2 linked regions of the Gemmata obscuriglobus genome follow. The protein of the gene in region 1 interacts with the protein of each later gene in a pairwise test. Links are inferred from orthologs where the notes say so. Each region holds a gene or a part of one and is shown in the gene's direction. Other genes may lie near its edges.

Region 1 (4,435 bases):
AGGCTAACCCGCGAGTCCTCCCCGGCTACCGGCTGAGTATCAGCTTCACGCTCCTCTATTTGAGCGTGCTGGTGATTATACCGCTAGGCGTGTGCGTGGTGACCGCGACGCAACTCAGTTGGGATCAGTTTCGAGCCGCGGTGTGGACCGAACGGGCCAGAGCGGCTTACGCGCTCACGTTCGGCGCGTCGCTCGCAGCGGCGTGTATCAGTGCGGTACTGGGATTGCTCATCGCGTGGGTACTAGTGCGTTACGAGTTCCCCGGACGGCGGATCGTGGACGCGCTGGTGGATCTACCCTTCGCGCTACCGACGGCCGTTGCAGGACTGGTGTTCTCGAACCTGTATGTGGCGAACGGTTGGCTCGGACGGTTCCTCGTGCCCCTAGGCGTTGAGGGAGCGTACTCGCGGCTCGCGGTGGTGCTGGTGTTGGTGTTCATCGGGTTCCCGTTCGTCGTGCGAACCCTTCAGCCGGTACTGGCGGCCCTGGACGGCGAGGCCGAGGAAGCGGCTGCGCTGCTCGGCGCGTCGCGCTGGCAGACGTTCCGGCGGGTCACATTCCCTACGCTGCTTCCCGGGTTGCTCACGGGCTTCGCACTGGCGTTCGCCCGTGGCCTGGGTGAGTACGGGAGCGTCGTGTTCGTCTCCGGGAACATGCCGTTCAAAACGGAGATCGCGGCGTTCCTCATCGTGAGCCGGCTCGAAGAGGGTGGCCCGAACTCTTACCGCGAGGCGACCGCGATCGCGACCGTGTTGTTGTGCGCGTCGTTCCTGATGCTGGTGTTCATCAACCGGCTCGAAGCCCGGTCGCGGAAATGGAGCGGGTGACGTATGGCTCTTCCCCCCCCCACACGAGCGCACCGGCGTACCGAGCCGGTGTGGCTGCGCGTTACGCTCACCGTCCTGGCGCTGCTGGCGATGACCGTTCTGGTTGTGGTCCCCGTGATCAGCGTGTTCGTTGAAGCACTGGCGGACGGCGTCGGCGCCTACTGGCGGAACCTGACCGCCGACGCCGACACGCGGCACTCAGTACTGCTCACCCTGACGGTTGCCCCGATCGCGGTGCTGCTGAACCTCGTCTTCGGGGTAGCCGCGGCGTGGGCGATCACGCGGTTCCGGTTCCGTGGGCGCACGCTCCTGGTTACGCTCATTGATGTACCGTTCAGCGTCTCGCCGGTGGTCGCGGGCTTGATGTTTGTGCTGCTCTTCGGTCTCCAAGGGCTGCTTGGTCCTTGGCTCCGTACGAACGGGCTTCAGGTGCTGTTCACGGTTCCGGGGCTCGTGATCGCGACCACATTCGTGACGCTACCCTTTGTAGCCCGCGAGTTGATTCCGGTGATGGAGGCTATCGGCCCGGACGAGGAACTGGCGGCCCTCAGCCTCGGCGCGAGCGGGCGGCAAATCTTCTGGCGCATCACGCTTCCCAACATCAAGTGGGGCCTGCTGTACGGCGTGATCCTGTGCAACGCCCGCGCGATGGGCGAGTTCGGCGCCGTGTACGTGGTGTCGGGGCGCATCGCCGGCGAGACCTGCACGATGCCGCTTCAGGTAGAGGTTCTGTTCCAGGACTTTAACAGCCCCGCTGCGTTCGCGCTCGCGTCCGTCCTGACGCTCCTCGCCGTTGTCACCCTCTTGCTCAAAGTATGGGTTGAGGGACGGGTCCGAGGTCAGAAGACAGAAGAGAGAGAGCCGAACGAGGAGAAGCCTCCATCCTGAGGACCGGTTGCAGCAGGTACCTGTCATCTGAACTCTGTCCTCTGACCTCTGGTTGCTATGTCCATTTCCGCTCAGAACGTGACCAAACGGTTCGGGGATTTCGTCGCGCTCGACAACGTCAGTGTCGAATGTCCCGCCGGGGAACTGGTCGCCCTGCTCGGGCCGTCTGGGTCCGGGAAGACGACCCTGTTGCGCGTCATCGCGGGGTTGGAGGTGCCCGACGCCGGCACGGTTCTGTTTCGCGACGACGACATTACCCGGCGCTCGGCCGGCGACCGCAACGTCGGGTTCGTGTTCCAGCATTACGCGCTGTTCCGGCATATGACGGTGTTCGAAAACGTCGCGTTCGGGCTACGAGTGCGGAAGTGGCCGGAGCAACAGGTTCGCGAGCGGGTGCGCGAACTGCTCCAGTTGGTGCGCCTCGAGGAGAAAGCCCAACAGTACCCCGCGAACCTATCCGGCGGGCAGAAGCAGCGGATCGCTCTAATCCGCGCGCTGGCCCCGGAGCCGAAGGTGCTCCTACTCGACGAGCCGTTCGGGGCGCTCGACGCGAAGGTGCGCGCCGAGCTCCGCGACTGGCTCCGGCGGTTTCACGACGAGGTCGGCGTGACCAGCATATTCGTGACGCACGACCAAGAAGAGGCGTTCGATGTGTCCGACCGCGTGGTCGTGCTCAACCAGGGGCGCATCGAGCAAGAGGGTACGCCGATCGAGGTGTTCGAGCACCCGAAGAACGAGTTCGTGATGGACTTCCTCGGAAACGTGAACAAGCTGCCGGTTCGCGTGGAGGGCGGGCGGGCGCTGCTGGGCGAGACCGGTTCCGTCGAGCTACCGGCCAAACTGTTCGGGTCCAACGAGAACGGCCGGACCGATGCTTACATTCGTCCGCACGAACTCGACATTTCGCGGACCGCAGACGGTGGCAACTGTATGCTCGGCAAAGTTGTTCACGTCAACCCCGCGGGGTCGGTTGTTAAAGTGCGGCTGCTCGCTGAAGATTTCGGGCTGATGATTAACGTTGACATTACCCCGGAGCGACACAGGACTCTGGCTCTGAAACAGAACGAACTCGTTTACGTGACTCCCAAGTCAGCTCGCATTTTCGAAGGGGATTACTCGATCTAGTCAGTGATCATTCGCAGATTTCCGCGCGGCTTGCAGAGTTAACTGCAAGCCGTTTCTGCATTTATATGCTTAGATCCCGGAAACATGATATTTCGCACTTGTTAAGTAATGAATTGGCGGCTACATTACTCCACACGACAACAATGATGTTTGATGTCGTGATTCGGAGACGGGCCATGATTGAGGGCTTATTCGATCGCTACTTCCGCCTCCTCGCAGGCCAGTTGCCTGCCGCGGAATATGGCGTGATCGCAGACCAAACCGACGATGCGGTCGGAGCCGTCGTCTCCGAAATGCCGGAGTGTCTTTGTTGACCTTCCGCTTGCGCCTTCCTCCCGAATTTCATCACTGCCGACCGTCTCCAACCTGCCGACAAGGAGTTTGCCTGTGAACCGGACCGAGACCGAGAGCCTCTCCCGCCGCGGTTTCACTCTGATCGAGTTGCTGGTGGTGATCGCGATTATTGCGATCCTGATCGGCCTCTTGCTGCCCGCCGTCCAGAAGGTGCGCGAGGCCGCCGCACGCATGAGCTGCTCGAACAACCTCAAGCAAGTGGGGCTGGCGCTGCACAACCACGAAAGCGCACTGGGTACGTTTCCCTCCAGCGTCCGCCCAGCCGGCAGCACGACTTTGCCGCGGGTAAGCTGGACCATTCCGGCGCTGGCGTACATCGAGCAGGACAACCTTCGAAAGAACTACGACACCAACCAGACGTGGAGCACGACCACGAATCTGGCGGTTACGGCGCAGAAGATCAAGGTTTTCCAGTGCCCGTCGGCTGCCAACGCCGAACGCCTGGACGGGGACCCCCAGACGAGCGTGTGGAACATCGTGGCGGTGACGGATTACGCCGCAGTGACCGGTGTGGCGGCGTACGCGAACGCCCCGGGCGCGGGGCAGCCGGGCATCCTCCAGAAGAACTTCACGGTGAAGATCAACGGGGTGACGGACGGGCTCTCGAATACCATCACGGTAGTGGAGTCGGCGGGGCGCCCGCAGATCTTCCGCCTCGGTAAAGCGGTGGGGACAGTACCGACTCAGAAGGTGAACGGCGGTGGCTGGTGCCGGCCGGCGTCGGACATCGAGTTCGCTCCGGCGACCGCCGACGGCACCACGTACACCGCCGGCACGGTCGCGGTGGGTGCGACGAACGGGTTCGATTACCCGACGTACAACGGGGCGCCCTACGGGACCGAGGGCACGGGCCAGCCGTACTCGTTCCACACCGGTGGGGTGCAGGCGCTGTTCGGCGACGGTTCGGTTCGGTTCGTTCGCTCGTCGGTCTCCGTCGCGACCTTCGCCGCGCTCTCGACCCGATCCAACGGCGAAGTGCTCGGTAACGATTTCTGATTCCGCGTAGCGGCTGCTATCCGGTATCGGTTCGCTCCGCAATTGCGGAGCGAATTGTGTTTCGTACCAGCTCCAGTTTGTCGTCCCAGCGGAATTCACGCGTAACCCGTGAGCGCCCGCTCTCACCGAGTCGGCGACGCAACTCGACATCGGCCACGAGCCGGCCGAGTTGCGCCGCAAGCTCGTTCACGTCGCCGCACGCGGCATGAAGCCCGTCGGTGCCGTCGCGGATAAGTTCCGCCGGA
Region 2 (4,312 bases), 560 kb from region 1 along the record:
CAGCACCGAGTACAAGGTCACGTTCCCGATGCTGGCGAAGGTGGCCGTGAAGGGCGACAAGCAGGTGCCGCTGTACAAGACGTTGGTCGAAGCCACCCCGAATAAAGAGGGGAAAATCGAACCGGTGAGTTGGAACTTCGAGAAGTTCCTGGTCGGCCGTGACGGCACAGTGGTGGCGCGCTTCAAGCCGCAGACCAAGCCGGACGCACCCGAGATCACGAAGGCGATCGAAACCGAACTCGCCAAGAAGGTCAAGTAAGCACGATCGGTTCCTCGGCGGCCGCAGTGGGGGTGGACTTTGAAAGACACGGGGCAACTCCGCGTCTCCTTCAAAATCCGCCCCCACTGCGGCCGCCTGCGGATAAGTTCTTCTGTAATGTCTCCACTCGTGTGGCACCTCCGGAATCGCGTCATTCACTTCGGGCGGCGCCCGCTGGTGATGGGAATCGTCAACGTCACCCCCGACAGCTTCTCCGACGGCGGGCGGTTCTTCGACCCCTCTGCGGCTGTTGCGCACGCCCTACAACTGATCCGTGATGGCGCCGACATCCTCGACATCGGCGGCGAATCCACACGTCCGGGGGCGGCGCCCGTTTCTCTCGCGGACGAGTTACAGCGGGTGGTGCCCGTCGTCGCGGAGCTGGCGCAGCGGACGGACGTGCCGCTCTCCGTAGACACGATGAAAGCCGAGGTCGCACGCGCGAGCCTTGCAGCCGGAGCAGCGGTCATTAACGACGTGGCCGGGTTTCGCGATCCGGCGATGGTCGCAGTCGCACGCGAGTTCCGCGCCGGTGCGGTCGTGATGCACATGCGGGGCGAACCGGCCACAATGCAGCACAACCCGCAGTACAGCGACGTAGTTGCGGAGGTCACCGGCTACCTGCAAGAGAGGTTGCGGGTTCTGGGCGAATCCGGTATCCCTCCAGAAAGGGTGTGCCTCGACCCCGGTATCGGGTTCGGGAAGACGCTGGAGCACAACCTCACCCTGCTTGCGAACCTGAACACGGTCGCGGACCTCCATCGACCGGTGTGTCTGGGCGTGTCCCGCAAAGGTTTCATTGGGAAGCTCTGCGGGCGCGAGTTGACCGAACGCGACCCCGGTTCGTTGGCCGTCGGGTGTTTCGCGGCGGCCCGCGGTGCGGCCCACATCCTTCGCGTTCACGACGTGAGGGGCGCCCGCGACGCCGCTGTTCTGCTCGACGCCATCGACCAACACAAGCACTGAGGCGATTTCACCGTGTCCGCCGCTCTCCCCGCGAGCACGCTCGCGCCCGACGATCTGTCCGCCCTCTGCCTCGGTCTCGCCCAGCGGGCAAAGGCCGCGTCCCGCGTACTCACCACCGTCCCGACCGCCGCGAAGAACCGGTGGCTGCTGTTGGCCGCTGACGCACTGCTCGCGCATCAGGACGAGTTGATCGCGGAGAATGCGAAAGACGTCGCCGCCGCGCCCGGGTTCGGGCTGAACGCCGCAGCGATCGACCGCCTCACACTCAACCCGAAGCGCATCGCCGCTGCCGCAGAGGGACTGCGCCAGGTCGCGGCGCTCCCCGATCCTGTCGGGGAAGTGCGCGAAGCGACCGAGCGACCGAACGGGCTGCAGGTGCTCAAGGTCGGCGTGCCGCTCGGCGTGGTGTTCTTCATTTACGAATCGCGCCCGAACGTCACCACCGACGCGGCGGCGCTGTGCGTGAAGAGTGGCAACGCAGTCATCCTCCGCGGCGGCAAAGAGGCCCTGCACTCGAACACCGCCCTGCACCACCTTCTGAGCATCGAACTGGTGCGCGCGGGGCTTCCTGCGAACGCGGTGCAACTCGTACCGACCACGGACCGCCAAGCGGTCGGCCACCTGCTCGCGATGAACGACTTGATTGATCTGGCCATTCCCCGCGGCGGGAAGTCGCTGATACAGCGTGTCGCGGCCGAAGCCCGCATGCCGGTCATCAAGCACTTCGACGGCGTGTGCCACGTGTACGTCGATGCCGCGGCCGACCTCGCGGTCGCCGAGCGCATCATTGTGAACGCCAAGTGCCAGCGCCCCGGGACGTGCAACGCGGCCGAGTGCCTGTTGGTTCACGCCGGGGTGGCCGACGAGTTCCTCCCCCGCGCCGGGGCCGCGCTTCAGGCAAAGGGCGTCGAGCTGCGCGGGTGCCCGGAAACGTGCCGACGGGTCCCGGGCGCGCGGGCCGCGACCGAGGACGATTACCGGACCGAGTACCTGGACCTCGTCCTCTCGGTCAAGGTGGTCGCCGGTTTCGACGAAGCGGTGGAACACATTGCGACTTACGGCTCGCACCACACGGACGCGATCGTGACGCGGGACATCGGCGCGGCCCGGGCGTTCACCCGTCGGGTCGATTCGGCCGCGGTCATGGTGAACGCCAGCACGCGCTTCAATGACGGGTTCGAGTTGGGGTTAGGCGCAGAAATCGGTATCAGCACGAACAAGTTTCACGCGCGCGGCCCGTGTGGGCTGCGCGAGCTGACGACCTACAAGTTCGTCGTCACCGGCGACGGGCACGTCCGCGAGTGAGTAACGGCCGATGATGTACGGCGCGTTCGTCCTGATCACGGGCGTATCGGGCGTGTCTTGCACCGTCCCGTCAATAGAGTCGCTGCACAATAGCTACAGGCTTGCCACAAGTGCAGTTTGTTGGTGGAGTTGTGGTAGCTTTAGCCACCTCGTAGACTTTCGGTCGTAAAGTCAGACGCAGCAACAGTTACGGCAAGAATGCGAGTAATTGCGCAGGGACTCTAATACTACAGCGCCTCGGCAGTTGCCCTTTTATGCCCGTGGCGTGCCGTGATACAAGACGAGCCTCATGCTCGTTGGGAGATGCGTACATGGGCGTGCCGGCCGCGCCGCCAGGCCGCGTTGAGCGCAGCCGATGTCGAGCGGCGGAGTCGGGGACAACCAGAGGCGCTGTATTATGCCAAAGTCCGAGTGCCAAAACCTACAGGGGCACCCTTAGTACTACAACGTAGGATCGCCGTAAGTCCTTATTTCATGGCCGCAGTTGCGGTCGTAAGTCCTGATTCTTCGTGGGCACAGGCCCTGAAGAATCACCACTTGCGCCAACCCTGCGCTGTAGTATTAGCAAAGGACCTGATCTCGGTCGGCGCCGTGCGGGCACTCACGGCCCGATGGCTTCGGAGCCGCGTTCGCCCGTGCGGATGCGGACACAGTCCTCGAGCGGCAGCACGAAGATCTTGCCGTCGCCAATGGTGCCCGTGTCGCCGGTGCGGGCCGCGTGGACGATCGCCTCAACGGTCGCCTCGACGAACGCCTCGTTGATCGCGATCTCGAGCTTCAGCTTGGGGATCAGGCGGATCTGCACCTCGGTCGCGCGGTACACCTCGGTGTACCCGCGCTGGCGACCGCACCCGCGGACGTCGCTGACGGTCATCAGGTACACGTCGCGCTCCGCGAGCGCCTTTTGCACGTCTTCGAGCTTTTCGGGGCGGATGATCGCAACAATAAGTTTCATGTATTTGTGTCTGTGTGGGTGAAAGCAACGGTGAGTGGGGAGCGTGAGTAAAAGGCCGACCGGCGGGGGCGCGGACCGGTCGCCTTTTACTCACGCGCGCACCCGCGGTCACGCTTTGGTCGCCGTAACCGGCTTCTTGGTGAGTCGGGTGAACAGCGAGGCGAGCCGCTTGGCGACCGCGTCCGGGTTCCCGTCGCGACACCGGAAGGTGGTGCCGCGGATGGTGGTCACGTGCGGGTACACCGCGACGAAGTCTTTGTCCGGCGTGCCGTCGGTCGGTTGGCACAGCCGCGACCACACCTCCATCAGTTCTTTCGCGTCGACCCCGGCCACGAGCACCTCGAACCGGCCGTTGCCCCGCGGCGCGGACGCCGCGCGGGGCTCGGTCGAGGCCACCGTGACCGACTCCGTCGCGCCCGAGAAGTCGAACCCGACCTCGCCGTGCTCGGTGCGGTCCAGGCCCTCCGCCTCGCTCCTCTCGCTGGTCTTGAAGTTGCCCAGCGTGACGGCCTGCGTGACCACCACCAGCACCAGACTCAGCACGAACGCGAACACCGCCGAGACCACCGCGGCCTTGGTCTGGATGATGAGCTGGGACATCGCCGACTTGCCGTCCAGGTCCTGCTTGTCGATGATCGGCTGCAGCAGCGCCTTGTCGTCCTCAAGCTTCTTCAGCGCGTCCGCCTTGAGCCCGGCCTCGTCCTGCACCTTCGCGAGGTCGTCGGTCTTTTCCTTCAGCTTGTCCTTCGCCTCGGTGAGCGCCTTGGCTTGGTCGTCGCGCTTGCCGACCGGGGCGTCGTTGAACGCCTTCTCCGCGGCGTCCTTGG

Evidence for each region. Proteins that work in one complex are often made in the same cells at the same time.
Region 2: the proteins of GobsT_RS24045 (region 1) and GobsT_RS26370 interact in binary tests that used the Escherichia coli proteins (3 or more experiments, as listed by UniProt). The link is inferred for Gemmata obscuriglobus from one-to-one orthologs.

What each region holds. Positions count from the first base shown.
Region 1 is NZ_CP042911.1:5,738,870-5,743,304, forward strand. Bases 818-3,806 are described here. They hold GobsT_RS24045 (sulfate/molybdate ABC transporter ATP-binding protein), read left to right. Parts: upstream 818-1,772; coding sequence 1,773-2,840; downstream 2,841-3,806. Other genes in these bases: cysT (sulfate ABC transporter permease subunit CysT), read left to right, coding at 818-827; cysW (sulfate ABC transporter permease subunit CysW), read left to right, coding at 831-1,715; GobsT_RS38095 (hypothetical protein), read left to right, coding at 3,017-3,154; GobsT_RS24050 (DUF1559 domain-containing protein), read left to right, coding at 3,228-3,806. Outside these bases: more of cysT, read left to right, coding at 1-817; more of GobsT_RS24050, read left to right, coding at 3,807-4,190; GobsT_RS24055 (glycosyltransferase family 4 protein), read right to left, coding at 4,207-4,435. UniProt on the Escherichia coli protein: Part of the ABC transporter complex CysAWTP involved in sulfate/thiosulfate import. Responsible for energy coupling to the transport system.
Region 2 is NZ_CP042911.1:6,294,426-6,298,737, forward strand. The notes cover bases 518-3,383. They hold GobsT_RS26370 (glutamate-5-semialdehyde dehydrogenase), read left to right. Parts: upstream 518-1,237; coding sequence 1,238-2,530; downstream 2,531-3,383. Other genes in these bases: folP (dihydropteroate synthase), read left to right, coding at 518-1,225; GobsT_RS26375 (P-II family nitrogen regulator), read right to left, coding at 3,132-3,383. Outside these bases: GobsT_RS26360 (glutathione peroxidase), read left to right, coding at 1-259; more of folP, read left to right, coding at 377-517; more of GobsT_RS26375, read right to left, coding at 3,384-3,485; GobsT_RS26380 (ammonium transporter), read right to left, coding at 3,594-4,312. UniProt on the Escherichia coli protein: Catalyzes the NADPH-dependent reduction of L-glutamate 5-phosphate into L-glutamate 5-semialdehyde and phosphate. The product spontaneously undergoes cyclization to form 1-pyrroline-5-carboxylate.